Regions from separate parts of the Clostridium sp. CM036 genome, predicted to be linked through region 2. Evidence: a T-box and tRNA genes for the amino acid it is inferred to sense, from the RefSeq annotation. Region 2 holds a T-box; the other regions hold tRNA genes.

Region 1 (6,501 bases), 560 kb from region 2:
ATCAAAGTTTAGAACATTTCCGTGTACATCTGAAGTTGCTACTACTGAAATAGTTGCTCCAGGATCTACATCTTTCATTTGATTGTCTATTCTATTTTCCATTACAACTGTCATCTTGCCCTTATCTCTAACATCAGCATTTAAAGCGTCTCTTACATTTTCATGCGAATCTACTAAACTAGCTACTATCTCAGGTGCTAAGAATCCTGTAAAGGTGTCCCCTCCAGTAGCAACAAAATCTGGTGCATTTACTTTTAGTGTGTCTGTATCCTTAACAACTGTGCCATTGCTTTCTCTTATCATGCTAAGGACCCTTTGACCTGGTATTTCTGGTGTTGTGACTGTCCCATTTGCATCTACTACAGCTGGTTTATACGACGGTTTTGAAGAATCATATACAAATTTAACTCCAGAAATTTGTATTCCATTACCATCATTTTGAACAGCTTGTTCAAAAATAAATTTTAGCTGTGCCCCCGTCATGGTTGTAGTACAAATCGTATTATCAAATGGCATTATATTAAATATTGTTCCAACAGTTATATCGCCTGATGGAATTGGACTTAATCTAATCCCTCCGTTATTCACCATTCCCACCTCTGCTGGTGATTTTGAATAGTTCTTTACAACATCTGCCATCCAATTTCCAAGTTGAGATTCTCCATAAGGTGAGTCAACTTGGCTCTTAGTTAAAGCATTGTCATTAGTTCCAATTACTTCATTAAATATTGGAAGTAATGACGTACTTGCATCATCAACAATTTTCTTACAATCTGGGTCTGTTGCTGATGTAGTTGTCACTGTAAGTCCTTTCCAGTTTGAACCTTTAGGTGAGAAACCTACTATTTTGTTTGTAGAGTCTACAGTAATCTTTAAATTTATAAAACCTTTACCAGTAGCCGCTGCTATTAATGTAGGTACGTCCAACCCATCTGCATCTTTGTTTACAACATCACCAATACTATGTGTATGTCCACCAAATACCGCATCTACGCCATGTAATTTATTAACCATAGTATTAAGCGATGAACCACCATCATGTACATCTGCTAGTACTATATCAGCTAGATTTCCATCTCTGATTTCCTTTGCAACTATATTAATTTCTGTAGCTGGGTCCCTAAAATCAAAAGGATCTACTAAAGCTGGCATAATTATACCTGGAGCTTCCTTAAGTATTGCTCCTATTACTGCTATTTTAACACCATCCTTAGTAATTATCTTATAAGGCTGATATGGTCTATTGCTTGTCCCTTTTTTATACATATTAGCACAAACAATGTTGTAATTTGCACCAATCATAGTTTCAGTATTAATTATATCAAGTCCCCAATCAAATTCATGATTGCCTAAAGCTGTAACTTCCATTCCCATATTTGATAACACCTTTTGAACTGGAACTCCTCTTAGTACATTAGAGGTGGGTGTTCCTTGATATAGATCTCCTCCACCAATGATAAGTGTTCTTCCAGGATTTGCAGTTTTCACGTCTTTAACTACTTTTGCTAATGCAGCTCCTACAGGTTTTGTATTAGTTGAATCCAAAAGTTGTCCATGAAAATCTGTAATTTCTACTATATCAAATGTTTTATTTGTAGCATTAACTGGAGCTACTGATGGAGATGTTACTTGTCCAATTCCTAGAGTAAATGCATTTGGTTCCAAGCTCTTTCTGGCAACGGTTACATTTGTCGATGTATCAATTCCAGCCGCATCTACAATTTTAGTTCCAATAACACCGTTAAAATTAAATAATATTAATGCTAACGATAGTATCCAGCTAAGTATTCTTTTCTGTTTCTTTCTAAGCAATGAAATCCCTCCTTATTTTGTTATTCCTCCTTTTAGACTTTTAAATAAAATCTAAAAATTAATGTTTAATATATACAACTTACTTTTGATTTTAGCATTATGTGGCTATTAATTCAATATATTACTTCTATTATAAATAGTTTTATTTATGTAATTTTATTTCAACACATTAATACTTAACATAAAACCTTTATCTATTAAGATATAAAATTTATTAATAAAAATATACTATAACTATTGCATTAATTATAAATATATGTTAGAATTCATATTGTCAGACATGCCGAAGTGGTGGAACTGGCAGACGCGCTGGACTCAAAATCCAGAGGTAGCAATACCGTGCGGGTTCGATTCCCGCCTTCGGCACCATAAGGCTTTCAAGGATTTCTTGAAAGTCTTTTTTTATGCCTAAAATGGCAAAAATGTGACACAAAATTTTTATTCGTGGATTAGCTTTGCTATGCCCATATTTAAGTCTTTTATATTTAAAATAAATTTCTTTCAAAGAAATAAAAACTGTATTGGAATTTCCCAATACAGTTTTTATTTTTTATTTCTGATATTTTATTCTTTCTGTTTCATAAAGATTATTGCCTTTGGTGTCTATTATAACCACAGCCGGAAAATCCACTACCGTCAGTTTACGAACGGCTTCTGGACCCAAATCTTCAAAAGCAATAATTTCGCATTCTTTTATTGTATTAGCAATAAGAGCTCCAGCTCCTCCTATTGCAGCAAAATAAATTGCGCCATTTTTCTGCATTGAATCTACTACAGTTTGACTTCTAAGCCCTTTCCCAATCATTCCAGTAAGACCTAGTTCAAGCAATGGAACAGTCAAATCATCCATTCTATAACTAGTAGTTGGACCAGCAGAACCTATTATATTTCCAGGTTTAGTTGGAGCAGGTCCCACATAGTATATAATGGCATCTTTAGGATCAAAAGGTAACTCATCCCCATTATTAATTGCGTCTACTAGTCTCTGATGAGCTGCATCTCTACCTGTATACATGGTTCCTGATATTAAAACACTATCTCCCGATTTTAAATCCTTCAACTTCTCCTGTGTTAAAGGAGTAGATATATGTTTGATTTCCATCTTTTCCCCTCCCTATATAATTGTTACTGCATGTCTTGCCACATGACAGTTAATATTTACTGCCACAGGTAATCCAGCAATATGTGTTGCAAAAGCTTCCACATTTACAGCAAGGGCTGTGGTATTTCCCCCTAGTCCTTGAGGTCCTATGCCTAGTGCATTAATTTGTTCTAGTAAAGTTAATTCAATTTCTTTTAAATGCTCTGTTTCATTATGGCTACCAATATCTCTTGTTAAGGCCTTCTTGGCAAGATACATTGCCTTATCAGATGTGCCACCAATTCCAACACCTACAACAATAGGTGGACATGGATTTGGACCTGCAAGTGAAACGGCTTCTACAACAAAATCAAGTACACCTGCTAAACCATCTGATGGTTTAAGCATTTTTAATCTACTCATATTCTCACTGCCAAAACCTTTTGGGGCTATAGTTACTTTGACTTTATCCCCTGGTACAATATCATAATATATCACAGCCGGAGTATTATCCCCTGTATTTTTTCGTTTTAAAGGATCTTCTACAACAGATTTTCTTAAAAATCCCTCTTTATATCCACGTCGTACACCTTCGTTAATGGCATCTGTAATATTTCCGCCGATTAACTGAACTTCTTGACCTACTTCTACAAATACTACAGCCATACCTGTATCCTGACAAATTGGTACTTGATCAGTTTTTGCAATTTCAGCATTTTTCAACAAATTGGCTATAATATCTCTTCCTACCGGAGATGTTTCTTCCTTTTGGAATTTATGAAAGGCATCTAATACGTCTTCTCCCACATAAAAATTAGTCTTTATACTCATATCTTTTAAAGCATTTTCAATTTCTTTTACATCTACTTTACGCATGAATCCACAACTCCTTCCAAATATTTTTCTTGTAAAAGCTGTTCAAAAATTTTGAACAGCTTTTATTATTATTATTATATTCTAGCTACTCCAGATTTTCTAGCAGCTTCCATAACAGCTTCAGCTACGGCTTTTGCAACTCTTGGATCAAATGGTAGTGGAATAACATAGTCTTCATTTAAATCTTCATCACTCACAAGCTCCGCTAAAGCATTTGCTGCGGCAATCTTCATCTCATTATTGATATCACTTGCTCTAACATCTAATGTACCTCTAAATATTCCTGGGAATGCTAATAGGTTGTTTATTTGATTTGGAAAATCTGATCTTCCAGTACCAACAACTCTTGCACCGGCTTCTTTTGCTAAAGATGGTAAAATTTCAGGTACTGGATTAGCCATAGCAAATAGTATAGAATCTTTCGCCATAGTCTTTACCATATCTTGGCTTACTTGGTTAGCATCCGATACTCCTATGAACACGTCTGCTCCAACAATAACTTCCTTTAATGTACCACGTACTTTTTCTTTATTTGTAATCGTTGCCATCAAAGTTTTTTCTCCACCTAAATTTTCTCTTCCTTCATAGATGGCACCTTTTCTATCACAAAGAATAACATTTTTTGCTCCCATACTCATTAATAATTTTGCACAAGCAATACCTGCAGCTCCTGAACCGTTTACTACAACTTTAACATCCTGCATATTCTTCTTTACTAATTTTAGAGCATTAATTACACCAGAAGCAACAACAATAGCTGTTCCATGTTGATCATCGTGGAAAATTGGGATATCACATACTTCTTTTAGTTTCCTTTCGATTTCAAAACATCTAGGTCCACTTATATCCTCTAAATTAATACCACCAAAACTACCTTGAAGTAAACTAACCGTTCTTACAATTTCATCAACATCTTTAGTTTTTAGACATAAAGGAAAAGCATCAACATCTCCAAATGCTTTGAATAGTACACATTTACCTTCCATTACTGGCATTGCAGCCTCTGGTCCTATATCACCTAAACCTAAAACGGCAGTACCATCTGTTATAACTCCTACAAGGTTCCATCTTCTTGTAAGCTCATATGATAAATCTATATTTTTTGAAATTTCAAGACAAGGTTCTGCAACCCCCGGTGTATAAGCTATTGAAAGATCTTCCTTAGTTTTTACTGGTACTGCAGAAATCACCTCAATTTTACCTCTCCATTGTCTATGTAATTTCATTGCTTCTTCTTTAATATTCATATTTTTCATTCTCCTTTTTTGTTTTATTCTTTATTATGACAATAACTATTTTAATATTTCCTACCGACATAACCCAATATAATTTTATGAAGAATTCAACATGCTAATTATGTATTTTACTGTTCATATCACCACCTTTAAATCTACTACGTCAATTGATTTTATAAATATTAACTCTATTTTTGTTACGAAAAATAAATACTCTTATTCATAGTAAAAATCAAACTAAATAATATTATTTATCATTTTCTCTTCCATGGGTATAATGGGGCAGTAGTACAGGAGAAATCTTGTCTGTATTCACACCGTTTTCCTCAAGGCTTTTGTGGTATTCTTTAACATGGTCAAGGCTCAGTTCTTTTACTTTAACCACTTTGCACTTTTCACCTGCATGAAACCCTGTCCTACGTCCGAAAACAATAATATCTAATAGTGAATTACCCATCAATCTGTTTCTACCGTGTATCCCTCCTGAAGCTTCTCCTGCCACATAAAGGTTTTCTACCTTGGTTTGACCGTTTTCATCAATTAAAAGTCCTCCGTTTTGGTAATGAAGGGTAGGATATACGAGAATTGGCTCTTTTCTCATATCAATACCAAATTTTTGATACATCCTCAGCATGGCAGGAAGTCTTTTCTCAATCGTTCCTTCCCCATTGATGATTTCGATTAAAGGAGTATCCAACCATACACCCTTTACCCCTAAAGGTGTCTCAATACCATTATTTCTTACATGACATTCTCTAATGATTGCAGATGTTTCCACATCTCTTGTTTCAAGATGATAAGTAAATTGCTCACCATGGATATTTAGAGGTGTTGCCCCTAAACTACGGACCTTCTCCGTAACAAGTGCCCCAAAAATTTGAGAAGGGTATGCTACCCCAGTAGGGTGATACTGCACAGCATCTGCGAAGACAAGTTCTGCTCCGGCTCTGTATCCCAAAACAAGTCCATCCGCTGTTGCACCATAATGATTTGATGTTGGAAAACCCTGATAGTGAAGTCTTCCAGCACCTCCCGTGGTTATAATAACTGTTTTAGCCCTTGCGATTAAATATTCCTCTGTTTCAAGATTGAATAATACGGCTCCAGCAGCTTTACCATCCTTGTCTAATAGGATCTCCACAGCAGGTGAAAATTCCACCACTTCAATCCCTTTGTTAATCACTTCATCCCTAAGCACACGCATGATCTCAGCTCCCGAATAGTCGGCAGCGGCGTGCATCCTCTTTCTCGAGGTTCCACCTCCGTGGGTAGTAACCATTGTGCCATCCTCTTCTTTATCAAACATTACCCCAAGGTCATTTAACCATTTGATTGCTCCCGGAGCATCCTTTACAAGGGCATTAACAAGTTCTTTTTTGTTAGTAAAGTGTCCGCCACCCATTACATCCATGTAGTGTTTCGCAGGAGAATCTTCTGGCTTATCAGCAGCCTGGATCCCCCCTTCGGCCATCATCGTATTAGCGTCACCGAAACGTA
Region 2 (6,501 bases):
CTTTTTTAACTACAAAGATTTTGCTATATGCGGAACACGGGGATGGAATTGCCCAGGAAATACAAGATTTACAACTCATGATGAAAAAATATATAATAGAGAGTTAATAAGGCTTCGAATTTCACTCGATGAGGCAGTGAAAAAGGGTTATAATAAATTTATTGTAATGCTTCATTATCCACCTACTAATGATAAGTTTGAGGAGACTGAACTTATAAGAATAGTAAAAGAATATAATGTATGCAAGGTCATATATGGTCATTTACATGGACCATCTTTAAATAGGCTATATGAAGGAAATATAGAAGGCGTAGAATATATAGTTACTTCTTGTGATTATCTAAACTTCGATCCTTTAAAAATATTAGAATAGTATCAAAAGTTAATACAATGTGGATATGAAATTTTATGTAAAGGACTGAGTATATGGCAATAAGAGAGTGGAAAAGATTTTTAATTCCTTATGAACAGGGTGTAGAAGAGTTAAAAGTAAAATTTAAAAGTATAAGAAGAGAATATAGACGAAAAAATGAGTATTCACCTATAGAGTTTGTTACCGGGAGGGTTAAAGAAATATCTAGTATTCTTGAGAAAGCTAATAAATTCGGTATCCCTCTGGATAGAATTGAATATGAAATGGAAGATATTGCAGGTATAAGGATAATGTGTCAGTTTGTAGATGATATTGATAAAGTGGTGAATCTAATCCGTGAAAGACGTGATATGCAGATGGTTTATGAAAAAGACTATGTTGCAAATGTAAAAGGTAGTGGATATAGAAGCTATCATATGATTATAAAGTATCCTGTAAACTTAGCTGATGGTCAAACCGAAATACTAGCAGAATTTCAAATTAGAACCTTGGCAATGAATTTTTGGGCTACAGTAGAGCATTCTCTAAATTATAAATATAAGCATGATATACCAGAGAATATAAGGGCAAAACTTAAAAATGCTGCAGATGCTGCTTTTCAATTAGATGAACAGATGCTAGAAATTAAAGATGAAATTAAAGATGCACAAAAATTGTTTGAGGTAAAATCTAATTTGGTGTCGGATATAATGAATAATATACTTGTGCTTTCGTCGCTTGGAAAGTCAACGGATGCAGCTAGGTATAGAGAACAATTAAATAAGCTAATAGAAGAAGGAGAAGTTTATGAAATTAGTAGCTTACTTCGCGCAACTCAAAAAACATTAGATATGTATAGAGTTTAAATTGAAAAGGAGAGTAGAAATTAAAAATTTCTACTCTCCTTTTATAATAATTCGAATTTAAACTGTAAAAACTATATGTAGTTCTTACTAAGAAGCTACTATATTAACTAGTCGTCCTTTAATTATAATAACCTTACGAACAGTTTTACCTTCTAGGGTAGCGATTACTGTTTCATCTTTAAGAGAAATTTCCTTTATACTTTCTTCATCTAAATCTTGAGATACAGTTATTCTGGATTTAATTTTACCATTGATTTGAATAGCTAGCTCTACTTCATCTTTTATAAGAGCAAACTCATCAAATTTAGGCCAAATTTGATTAAATACAGAGTAACCCATACCCAAGCTTTCCCACTTCTCTTCTGCAAAGTGAGGAGCAAAGGGAGCTAAAATCTTAAGGTAATCCACAAGCACTTCTTTTAAAAATTTACTATTTATATTGTCTACATTAAAATATTTTAATATAGCATTTGTAAGCTCCATAAGTCTTGCAATAGCGGTATTAAATTGAAGTTTTTCTGTATCTTCGGTAACACCTTTTATTGCGAAATGTCTCCAGTAGTTTAATTCTTTTTCTTCTATTCCTAGAGAGTCTTTGTTATTAAGGTCTTTTGACATAATGCAGATTCCAGTGTCGATTGCTCTTTCAATTCTATCAACAAATTTTCCAATGGCTTTTATACCATCATCACTCCAAGCTCCACCATCAATATAACCGAAACCAAACATTAGGTACATCCTAAATACATCTGCGCCAAACTCTTTTATGTACATGTCTGGAGAAATAGTATTTCCTTTTGATTTACTCATTTTCACTCCGTCTGGTCCTAAAATTAAACCTTGGTGAGTAAGAGATAAGAATGGTTCATCAAAGTCTAAATATCCCATATCACGAAGAGCCTTGGTTATAAATCTTGAATATAGTAAGTGACCACATGCATGTTCAGGTCCGCCTACATATTTGTCTACAGGAAGCATTTTGTTTACTAACTCTTTATCAAAAGCTTTTTCATTGTTTTTGTTATCTACATACCTAAATTGGTAGAAAGAAGAACAAACGAATGTATCCAAAGTATCAGCTTCTCTATGAGCTGCGCCGCCACAAACTGGGCAAGGGACATTCATAAAATCCTCGCATTTAGCAAGTGGTGATTCTCCGTCTGGTGCAAATTCTACGTTGTACGGCAGTTCTACAGGAAGTTGATCCTCAGGTACAGGAACAGCCCCACATTTTTCGCAGTGAATTATTGGAATAGGAGCGCCCCAATATCTTTGTCTTGAAACTAACCAATCACGAAGTCTAAAGTTTACTTTTTCACAGCCGAGACTTATACTTTCTAATTTTTTTACAATTGCTTTTTTTCCGTCGATGGTAGATAAACCATCAAATTCTTGACTGTTTACCATTTTTCCATGTTCAGTATAAGGGAGATTTTCGCCCTCTCCATTTACACTTTTAAAACCAATAATTACTCTTTCAATAGGCAATTTGTATTTAGTAGCAAATGCGAAGTCTCTATCATCATGAGCAGGAACAGCCATTACTGCACCAGTTCCATAAGTGTTTAGAACATAGTCAGCTACCCAAATTGGAACCTCGCGTCCATTAATAGGATTAATAGCATAAGAACCAGTAAATACACCTGTTTTATCTCTTGTAATAGATTGTCTTTCTATATCAGTTTGTTTTCTAGCATCATATTTATAAGATTCAACAGCATCTTTATATTCACTTTTAGTGAGGACATCTACAAGTTCATTTTCAGGGGCTATGACTACATATGAAACACCGAATAAAGTATCTACTCTTGTAGTAAATACACTAAAGTCTACATCAGAATCAACTACTTTAAAAGTAACATCAGCACCAGTAGATTTGCCTATCCAATGTTTTTGCATGGATTTGGTTTTTTCAGGCCAATCCAAGGTATCAAGCTTTTCTAGTAGTTCATCAGCATAGTCAGTTATTTTTAAGAACCATTGTGTTAAATTCTTTTTAGTAACCTCAGTGTTACATCTTTCGCAAAAGCCATCTACTACTTGCTCATTTGCAAGTACTGTACTACAGCTAGGACACCAATTTACTGGTGCTTTTTTCCTGTAAGCAAGGCCTTTTTCAAATAGTTTTAAGAATAACCATTGAGTCCATTTATAATAATCAGGGCGACATGTAACAACTTCATGATCCCAATTAAACATTGCTCCCATAGCTTTTAATTGCTTTTCCATATTAATAATGTTTTGCTTCGTAGAATCCTTTGGATGCACTCCTGTTTTTATTGCGTAGTTTTCAGCAGGTAGACCAAAAGCATCAAAGCCCATTGGCTGAAATACATTGTATCCTTGCATTTTCTTCATTCTAGCCCAAGAATCTACAGGGCCATAGTTAAACCAATGCCCCGCATGTAATTGGCTTCCAGATGGATAAGAGAACATTTCAAGTACATATAACTTCTTATCAATTTTATTTTCATCAAATTCATAAAGGTTAGTTTCTTCCCATATTTGTTGCCATTTTTCATCGATAGTTGTAGTATATTTTGCCATTAGTATTCCTCCTTATTATGATCTATAGGTTAAAAACAATTATTAATCTTTTCCACTTAGTTTTAAATTAGAAAATAAAAAAAACCCTCATCTCAACAAAGAGACGAAAGTAATATTCCGCGGTACCACTCTAATTAGGCATTACGCCTCACTTAAGAATATAACGGTTTTAACCGTACTTGTTTTCACAAGTAAGCTTTTACTTACAAGTAAGATTTTACTTAAAAATAAGCTCATAGGCAAGTTCATATTATATCATTACTGCTTCACACCTATGGGACATTATTTATCTTAATGACCCAACAGCAGCTCTCTTTAAAATGCTATAAATACTACTACTCCTAATAAAAGCAATTTATTATAGTATCATTTGTTTAAGATTGTATTATTATTCATTATAATTTAAATAGAATTTTGTGTCAAGGCTATGTGATTTACTTAAATTTCATAACAAGATTTTTATTTGCATAGGATATAAATACAGTAAGCGCATAGTCATATACTATGAAGGCAAACTCCATAACAATTATTGTTAAATATATATTTATATTAGGAAGTTTTGATAATATAAATAATTTATAAATAAATATAAGTATAGCGGAGGCTATATTAAAATACAATAACTTAAGCACAATTTCTAAAATCATACTCCTTAATTTTTCTATAAAATATTTCACAAAGCCATAGGAACCAAAAATTAGTATATATGCAATGCTTATAAGCTTTGAAGGTATAATAAATAAACTAAGCAAGGAGACAGCACTATATACTACAATGGTATTCTTTATTCCGGTAGTTAAAATTGAAAGTGGAATAATACAGGAAGCAATGCCTAACATAAAAAATTTATTTGTAGGGAAAATAGAAGAAAGATATAGTAATATTAAACTAAGTGCTGCGAATATTCCACCCTTAGCAATATTATTAGATTTCATAAAAATCATCTCCTAAATTAATAGAATTAGCAACAGGATATAAGATCTCCGCCTAAACATTCACAAATACTATCTGCACACCACAAGTTAAGACATAGATTACCCATGCCAAAATCATTGTTACGCTTGCCATAATAGTTATCTCTATAATTTGAAGTACGCGAATTTAGTTCATTAAAACTTCGTCTATATTCAATATTATTAGGATCTTGCGTGCAAGCGCGGCTTATAAAATTATAAGCACTATCATGCCAACCTTTTTTGAGGTGAAGCACTCCCGTTAAATAATTCCACTCGGCAGTTTTAGTATTCATGGAATTTAATTTCTGCTCAGCGGAAGCGATATTTCCGCTATTTAAATCCATTCTTATAGATTGATATATATTGTTATTAGTATAGTCATTATTTGAATTAGAACCATAATTATTAGACGAATTGTAACTGTTAGAAGAACCATTGCTACTTGAAGAACTAGTATTTTTCATAAGTGAATCATAGGCTTCATTTAGTTCCTGCATTTTTTCTTCTGCTAAATCTTTTAAAGGATTATCACCATACTGATCAGGGTGATATTTTTTTGCTAGCTCTCTATAGGCTTTTTTAATATCTTCTTTAGATGAGCCTTGTCTTACACCAAGTACTTCATAGGGATTTATCATCTTTATATTCCACTCCTTTTAAATTATTAATGTTACATTCTTTATTAAATCATCACCTGCGGTGATGTAATATTAACGACTTCAGAAGGATATTTATACCCCCACTGAAGTTTTCTACTTGTTAGGGTATGTTACTCCCACTTATAGAAGTGGGAGGCTTTCCTTCTGAAATGTCGTTAAAAACCTTATCCATTTTTTCCATGAGTCCGAGTTCTAGTATATTACATAATATGGCTTCATTTTTTATTAAAGGTAATCTATTTAGATAGTTTAAACATTGCTGCGCGCAGGTAGATAATAAAAAATCAATTCGCGGTGCTATCGATATACTAAAACTTTTAAAATCTAATTTATCAGTATTAAACAATGAATTTATAGCATTAAAAGAATCACTTTTTATATCCTTTTCTAAATCATCATAAGCATCTATAATATATATCCATTTACCTAAATTATACCCAAGCCAATATAAATCATCCTTAAAGGAAGCAGTCTTATAATAAAATGATATTATAAAGCCTGTAAGGTCAGCAAAAACATGAGAAAGCTCATCTATAGATAGCTGCTCATCAATGCATAGATCCTTATGGTCCGCTTCGAGGGTATTTAGTAATAAAAGCTTTTCTTTTGTATAATTCATTACATCATTATATGCTATATCTGATTTTGATAAATAGTTTTTTAAAAACATTGAAAAAACTTTACTTTTCATTGTTTTATTATCGTAAACATCATCCATTATCTTATAATAGGCTAAAGTAATGTTACAAAAGGCGGCATAATCTATTGCCTGGTTATTATTAATCATAATCCTTTTTTTTAGTGGATGCATAATACATTTGAATTTAATAAAATTGTATTTATTCTCTGAAAGTGCATCCAAAAGTACTGCCAAGAAAGTCATATCATAATTTAAAGTAAGCCTTGGTAGGTTTCCAAAATTATTTTTAATAGAGTTACATAGGCCACAATAATAAGCTTTGAATTTCTCGTAGTCTTTTATCTTCATTTCCATTTTACATGGAGTTACATATCCAAACATTATAGTTCCTTTGATGATTTTTTTGATTTTAATATTTCATAAATGCTTTTAGCCGTTGTATCCTCTAATCGGTAACCGAGCAAAGTCACAACTTCCTCAA
Region 3 (6,501 bases), 570 kb from region 2:
TACATCTTCCTTGCTAGGAGTTGGATCTCCAGACGGATGATTGTGACAAATAACCACGGAAGCACTACATTTTTTAATAGCTTCGTAAAAAACTTCTCTTGGATGAACTATCGAAGTGTTTAAATTACCAATTGAGATATCCTTTATACTTATAATGACATTCTTTGTGTTTAGCATAACTAATTTAAGATATTCTTTTTTTAAATATCTCATTTCCTCCATAAGATATTCTGCAACATCTTTTGGGGAAGTAATTTTGTACTCTTCTCCTGATTTAAAACTTCTAAATCTTTTTGAAATTTCTGTAAGTGCTAAAAGTTGTGTTGCTTTAGCATTTCCAACACCCTTTAAATTCATAAATTCTTCTGCACTTGAACTTAGAAGTCCATTTAGTCCGCCACACTCAGAAATTATTCTATCACAAAGACTTATAATATTTTCATTTTTTGATCCTATTCTAAGTATTATAGCTAATAGCTCATTGTTGGATAAAGTTTCAGCACCGTATCTTAACAATTTTTCCCTTGGCCTTTCATTTTGAGGCAAATCCATGATTTTGCACGTCATACCCATAAACAACTCCTTTATAGATTGACCCCCATCTCCCTTAACATAAAATATAATTTATTTACCGGTAGCCCCACCACACTATAGTAACAGCCCTTTATTTCTTCAACAAATAGAGATGCTGCTCCTTGTATTCCATAAGCTCCAGCCTTATCAAGTGACTCGCCCTTTTCTATGTAATTGTTTATTTCTATTGAAGACAATTTTGAAAATTTTACTTCCGTACAAACATACTCAGTACTAATCTCTTGAGTTTCGGTGTTTATTACTGCAATCCCTGTATATACCTCATGTGTATTATCACTTAAATCACTAATCATTTGAAAAGCTTGCTTGTTATTTTTAGGTTTACCAAGCACTTTGCCTTTGAAATAAACAATAGTATCACACCCTATTATAACAGCTGGTTTTTTAACGCTACTACAAACAGCTACAGCCTTTCCTTTTGCTAAGGCCATAACGTAGTCTCCACAATTCGCAGAAAATAATACGTCACTCTCTTCAAAGTCACTTACTATTACCTTGAAATTGCTAGTTATTTTTTTTAAAAGTTCCACCCTACGCAAAGATGCAGAAGCTAGAATAATATCCACTACATCACTCCTAATATTTTCTATATAATATTATTGCCAAAACAATGCCTATAATAGACATTATATTAATATTAAAATTTATACCGAAAGTTACTGCTAATACTTTAAAATCTATAAGCATAGGAGTATTCATTCCTATGGTGTATGTACTCTTTAAAAATTTGAGTGCGCTTACGTTATCTCCTAATAGTTCACCTATAAAACTTCCAGAAATAGCTCCAATCAGTATAAAAAAAATAAAATACGGATTTCTTCCTTCTGCACTTTTCAAATCGTACCCCCCACTTTACTTATATCCTATACATTTTAACATTTAATAAATTCATACACAAGTGTATAAATTTAATATTCAAAAAAAGTTTATAATTGTAATTTATTAAGTTGCAAAAATATCCACTAGCATTTAGATAAAAAAATACAAATAGATTCAAATAATCTATTTGTATTTTTAATGATTTAATTCCACATCATTCTACTTCTTTAATATTTTCTTTATATATTTATAGATGTAGATATACCCCTCCTCTGTTTTTTCCTTTTTTAATTCCGCTGGCATTGCAGTTAAATATGATTTCATTTCAGTCATGGTACTATAATTTTTACTTTTTTCTTCCGCACCCTTTAAAGAACCTATCCACTTTTTTAATTCTACAGTTTTAATTGATTTAGTATCTTTTTCTGAAAGTTTATTTAATATTTTAAGATCAGCACTTATCATTTCATTGGTTTGTGCACTTGTTGAATCCTTTCCGCTCAATTGAAAATTAATTTTAGTATACATTATTTTTTTTGCATCAAGTTGTTTAATAATATTACCAATCCCATCTTTAGGATAAACACCAACCAAGACTTTATATAATTTATCTTCTTCAAGAATAAATGGTGTACTAAACTCCATTAAACTTTTTTTCAAAATTAAAGCATTTTCCTTCGCGCTAAAAACGCCACATTGTATTGCTACATAATCTTTAATATTAGTTTGAGGAATCTCTTTAGAAACATCTACGCTCTCTTTGTTCACTTTACTATCTTGATTTACTTTACTGTCTTTTACTACATCCGTTTTAGTAGTTTTATCACCTGTACCCGTTTTAACGTTATTATTAGGTATTAGCTTGGACAACATTGTGCCCAAGGCAATGGCTGCTATCAAAGTTAATGTAATTACAATCATAAAATTATTATTTTTCCTAGGCGTCTTATAATTATATCTAGTATATCTCACTTTATCATCCCCTAATTTAATAAATCTTTAAACATCTTTTAAAAAATAACTAGTAACTTGTAGTCTATTTTTTTAGATGCCTTATTTAAAATACTATTATTTTAAAATTGATTTTAGAATAAAAAAAAATATATATATATTAAATTGTTTTTTTTAGAATTATTATATCCTTGTCTTCGCTATTTATCTTAAAAAAATTGCTTGTTACCCTACTTTCTTCAAAGTTATTGCGTTTCCAAAATTCCACCATTGCATTATTATTAGATGAAACAAAAGTATAGAAATCACACATTCCATAATTTTCATGTAAATGCTTTGAAAACTCATTAATAATTATGTTTGATATATCAGCATCATATAGTCTAATTTCTATTAAATAACACATAATCCATACTTCATTTGGATTTTTAAATTCTATTCTACCTTTTATAATACCTATAAGTTCACTACCATGTAACACTTTAAGAAAGTATTCCCCTTCACTCACATAACACTCTAAATATCTTTCATAAAATTCCTTAATATCATAATTTAACCTTGCCTCTATATTAAAATCTTGCTGTTTATTAGTCCAATTTTTAATTTTTAAAATATCCCCTTTTTCTACATTCATAATGCTAACATCATCAAATTTAATATCTATATTAAACATAATTACACCTCTTCAATTTACTCCTCTTTAACATTTTATGCCTCTTTAATAATTAAATTCTACGTTACTTTTAAATCCCCTTCAAAAAAAATTATATTAGCACTTCTATATTTTTATTTTTTTGTCAAATCATTACAAATCAAATAACCCTATAAGTTTTTATAGGGTTCTAGATGAATTTTGTTTTTCTTTATGTTAAATGATTACTATTTTTTATTCATCTCTGTACATAAGTGTTACTCTAACGATTCTTCTAACTATTTCTTTTGCTTCTAAATATGGTATCCCACACCTATTTAACCTCCTAAATATGGCAGGGTTATACCTCTCAATTCTTCTTACAATGGACTCAACATCATTGTATTGGGGATTAGGTCTATCAAATGGGGATCTATCTTGATAATTATCCAATTGTCTTAAATCTTCATCCCCCTGCTCAAAACCTTTCATAGATACATCTCCATACGTCATACCCATTGGATTGGACCCATTCATGAACATGTCTTCATTAAATTGGTTCATTCCCATAATCGAATTAATCCCCATATTTGGATTTACATCCTGCATATCTCCCATTTGCATTCCCATGTTTGGGTTCATACCCACATTTGGGTTCATGCCCATATTCGGCATCATATTCATTTGCCCATATCCATACATCATAGGTTCTAGTGGAACCATTTCATATTCTTCCTTCATGTCTATATCTTCAATATTTCTGTCCTCTAGTTTCATAACCGCCCTCCCTATTTATAACTTAATACATTAACAATTTATGCTAGAGGCCGTGTTTTGATACTAATTTTATGACAATATGCAAAAAAAAAATAAAGAGGATGTAATTACACCCTCTTTATAGCGCTCACTTTTTATAGCGCCTCTACTTTAATCCTCTTACAGGCTTTCTCATGTTACTATCACCATTTATAGTAACTGGATTATTTTCTTTATTTTTGAGTGGTTTCTCCTGTTTTTCATTAGAATTATTGTTTTTGTTTTTCATAAATAACACCTCTTTCAGATGTTAGTTTTTCCATATTTCTTAAAAAAATTCACTTTTCATAGGTTTTTATCTTACCAATTAAATCATCACCCGCGGTACTGCAATATTAACAACTTCTGAAGGAAAGTCGTTAAAAAAAAGAGGTATTTCTACCTCTTTTTTAAAGTAATATAATTTTTTGGTGCGACAGACGGGACTTGAACCCGTATGGTCTCCCACACGTCCCTTAAACGTGCGCGTCTGCCATTCCGCCACTATCGCAAATATTGTTTATTTAATATAAAGGATCAAATCTTATAGTCATATGTATTTTAAAACTTGTAACTACAAGATTGATTATATATTATTCTAGTATAAATTGTCAATAGTTTTTTCTGTTTTTATTTGATTTCATCACCATATAATTTCAAATAAATATTATAATTTGTTTTTACCTTTTTAACATATTTATCTGTTTCCCCGAAAGGTATTACATTTAATGTTTTTCCATCGCTAGAGTATTCTTTATCATTAAGCCATTTTTGTACATTTCCACGTCCACCATTGTAAGCTGCCAACACCAAGTCTATATTTCCATTAAATTCAGTGTTTAAATTATTAATATACCAACATCCCATAGCAATATTAATTTCACTTTCATATAATTTTTCCACATCAAAATCTTTTAATTTCATATTTTCTGCAATCCACAATGCAGTATCAGGCATTATCTGCATAAGCCCATAGGCACCTTTTGGAGAAACAGCGTTTCCATCAAAATTACTTTCTGCCCTAATTACAGCTGCAACCAAACAAGGATCCACATTATACCTTTGCGAATACTTAACTATTTGATTTCCATATTTTATAGGGTAAAAGCTTTTAAAAATGCTTTTAATGTTAATCACTATAATAACCAAAAAAATTAAGATTAAGATTTTTATAATTTTTTTAAATTTCATCACTTCACTCCTAACCTTTCTAACTTCCTAATAATCAAATCTAGTTGTAACTTTGTATTTTCAATACTCCCGCCATTATCAATAACAAAATCTGCAAATTTTTTCTTTTCATCTATTGGCATTTGAGCTCTTATTCTATCCCATGTTTCGTCTATTTTTAAAGCATCTCGATTCATAACCCTTTGTACTTGAATGTCACTACTCACCCACACTAAAATAGTTACATCCATACTAGTATGAAAATTGTTTTCTATTAAAGTAGGTGCATCTAAAAAGCAAAATTGCCAATTGCCTTCTTCGTACATTTTTATTCTGTCTTGTATTTCTTTTTTTATAAACGGCATCATTATACTTTCAAGCTTTTTTCTGCGATTATCACCCTTAAATATATAGTTTCCAAACTCTTTCCTATTAAGATTACCTTCACTGTCAAAAAACTCATACCCGAATTCCCCTTTAATTCTACTTATCATCTCAGGATATATTATAAAAACCTCTCTAGCTACAATGTCTGCATCAACAACCGGAAGACCCTTCTCTATTAGCATATTAGTTATTGTGCTCTTTCCACTACCGATTCCACCTGTTATCCCAACCCTTAGCGTTTTCAACTATTTTGCCTCATACCAAGTTTCTCCAATGCTTATTTCTACTTCTAGTGGAACTGAAAGTTTAACTACATTTTCCATCTGTTCCTTAACCAAATACTCAACTTGCTTAAGCTCATCCTTATATACATTTAGTATTAATTCATCGTGTACTTGGAGAATTAAAGTGCTCTTTAATCCCTCCTGCTTTAATTTATCAAATACATTTATCATAGCAAGTTTAATAATATCTGCTGCACTTCCTTGTATCGGTGTATTCATAGCAAGCCTTTTACCAAAGGACTTCACAATTTTGTTTGTTGAATTTATTTCATAGATAAATCTTCTTCTATTCATTATTGTAGTAACACTATTATTTTTCTCAGCTTCAACCACTATATCCTCCATGTATTTTTTAACATTTGGATATCTTTCAAAATATGTTTCTATGTATGCTTTAGCTTCTTTTCTAGATATATTTAAGTCTTTTGCTAAGCTAAATTCTCCAATGCCATATACTATTCCAAAGTTTACAGCTTTTGCATTACTTCTCATAAGCGCCGTAACTTCTCCTATCGGTACATTAAATACCTCTGAAGCAGTTTTAGTATGAATATCACAATGTTTAATGAAAGCCTCAATTAAATTTTCATCCCCTGCTATATGAGCTAATACTCTAAGCTCTATCTGTGAATAATCCGCAGATAAAATAACACACTGATCATTGTGTGGTATGAATACTTTTCTTATAGCTCTACCCATTTCATGTCTTATAGGGATATTTTGCAAATTAGGTTCAGTACTTGATAGTCTTCCTGTTGTTGTAACTGTTTGTGTAAAGTTTGAATGTATTCTACAATCTGTATCAATTACTGCTTGTAGCCCCTCTATATAAGTAGAAAAAATCTTTGTTAACTGTCTATACCTTGTAAT

Evidence for each region. A T-box is a leader RNA that pairs with one kind of tRNA and senses whether it is charged. The one in region 2 lies ahead of leuS (leucine--tRNA ligase), so its partner is inferred to be a tRNA-Leu.
Region 1: it encodes a tRNA-Leu, which carries the amino acid that the T-box ahead of leuS (leucine--tRNA ligase) is inferred to sense. The anticodon was not compared.
Region 3: it encodes a tRNA-Leu, which carries the amino acid that the T-box ahead of leuS (leucine--tRNA ligase) is inferred to sense. The anticodon was not compared.

Annotation. Positions count from the first base shown of each region.
Region 1 covers NZ_CM143652.1:174,686-181,186, reverse strand. The annotation lists gene ACWJKE_RS00745 (5'-nucleotidase C-terminal domain-containing protein) at 1-1,812, opposite strand, end outside; tRNA gene ACWJKE_RS00740 (tRNA-Leu) at 2,095-2,181, shown strand; gene ACWJKE_RS00735 (Fe-S-containing hydro-lyase) at 2,363-2,914, opposite strand; gene ACWJKE_RS00730 (fumarate hydratase) at 2,927-3,769, opposite strand; gene ACWJKE_RS00725 (NAD(P)-dependent malic enzyme) at 3,844-5,016, opposite strand; gene ACWJKE_RS00720 (FAD-dependent oxidoreductase) at 5,252-6,501, opposite strand, start outside.
Region 2 covers NZ_CM143652.1:3,471,444-3,477,944, forward strand. The annotation lists gene ACWJKE_RS16425 (metallophosphoesterase) at 1-373, shown strand, start outside; gene ACWJKE_RS16430 (GTP pyrophosphokinase) at 427-1,218, shown strand; gene leuS (leucine--tRNA ligase) at 1,306-3,765, opposite strand; T-box leader at 3,862-4,123, opposite strand; gene ACWJKE_RS16440 (hypothetical protein) at 4,200-4,700, opposite strand; gene ACWJKE_RS16445 (J domain-containing protein) at 4,727-5,356, opposite strand; gene ACWJKE_RS16450 (DUF5685 family protein) at 5,481-6,401, opposite strand; gene ACWJKE_RS16455 (class IV adenylate cyclase) at 6,401-6,501, opposite strand, start outside.
Region 3 covers NZ_CM143652.1:185,130-191,630, reverse strand. The annotation lists gene radC (RadC family protein) at 1-573, opposite strand, end outside; gene ACWJKE_RS00795 (Maf-like protein) at 585-1,160, opposite strand; gene ACWJKE_RS00790 (DUF4321 domain-containing protein) at 1,171-1,431, opposite strand; gene ACWJKE_RS00785 (SPOR domain-containing protein) at 1,633-2,385, opposite strand; gene ACWJKE_RS00780 (GNAT family N-acetyltransferase) at 2,525-3,037, opposite strand; gene ACWJKE_RS00775 (hypothetical protein) at 3,251-3,772, opposite strand; gene ACWJKE_RS00770 (hypothetical protein) at 3,918-4,040, opposite strand; tRNA gene ACWJKE_RS00765 (tRNA-Leu) at 4,220-4,301, opposite strand; gene ACWJKE_RS00760 (lytic transglycosylase domain-containing protein) at 4,421-4,981, opposite strand; gene coaE (dephospho-CoA kinase) at 4,981-5,592, opposite strand; gene polA (DNA polymerase I) at 5,593-6,501, opposite strand, start outside.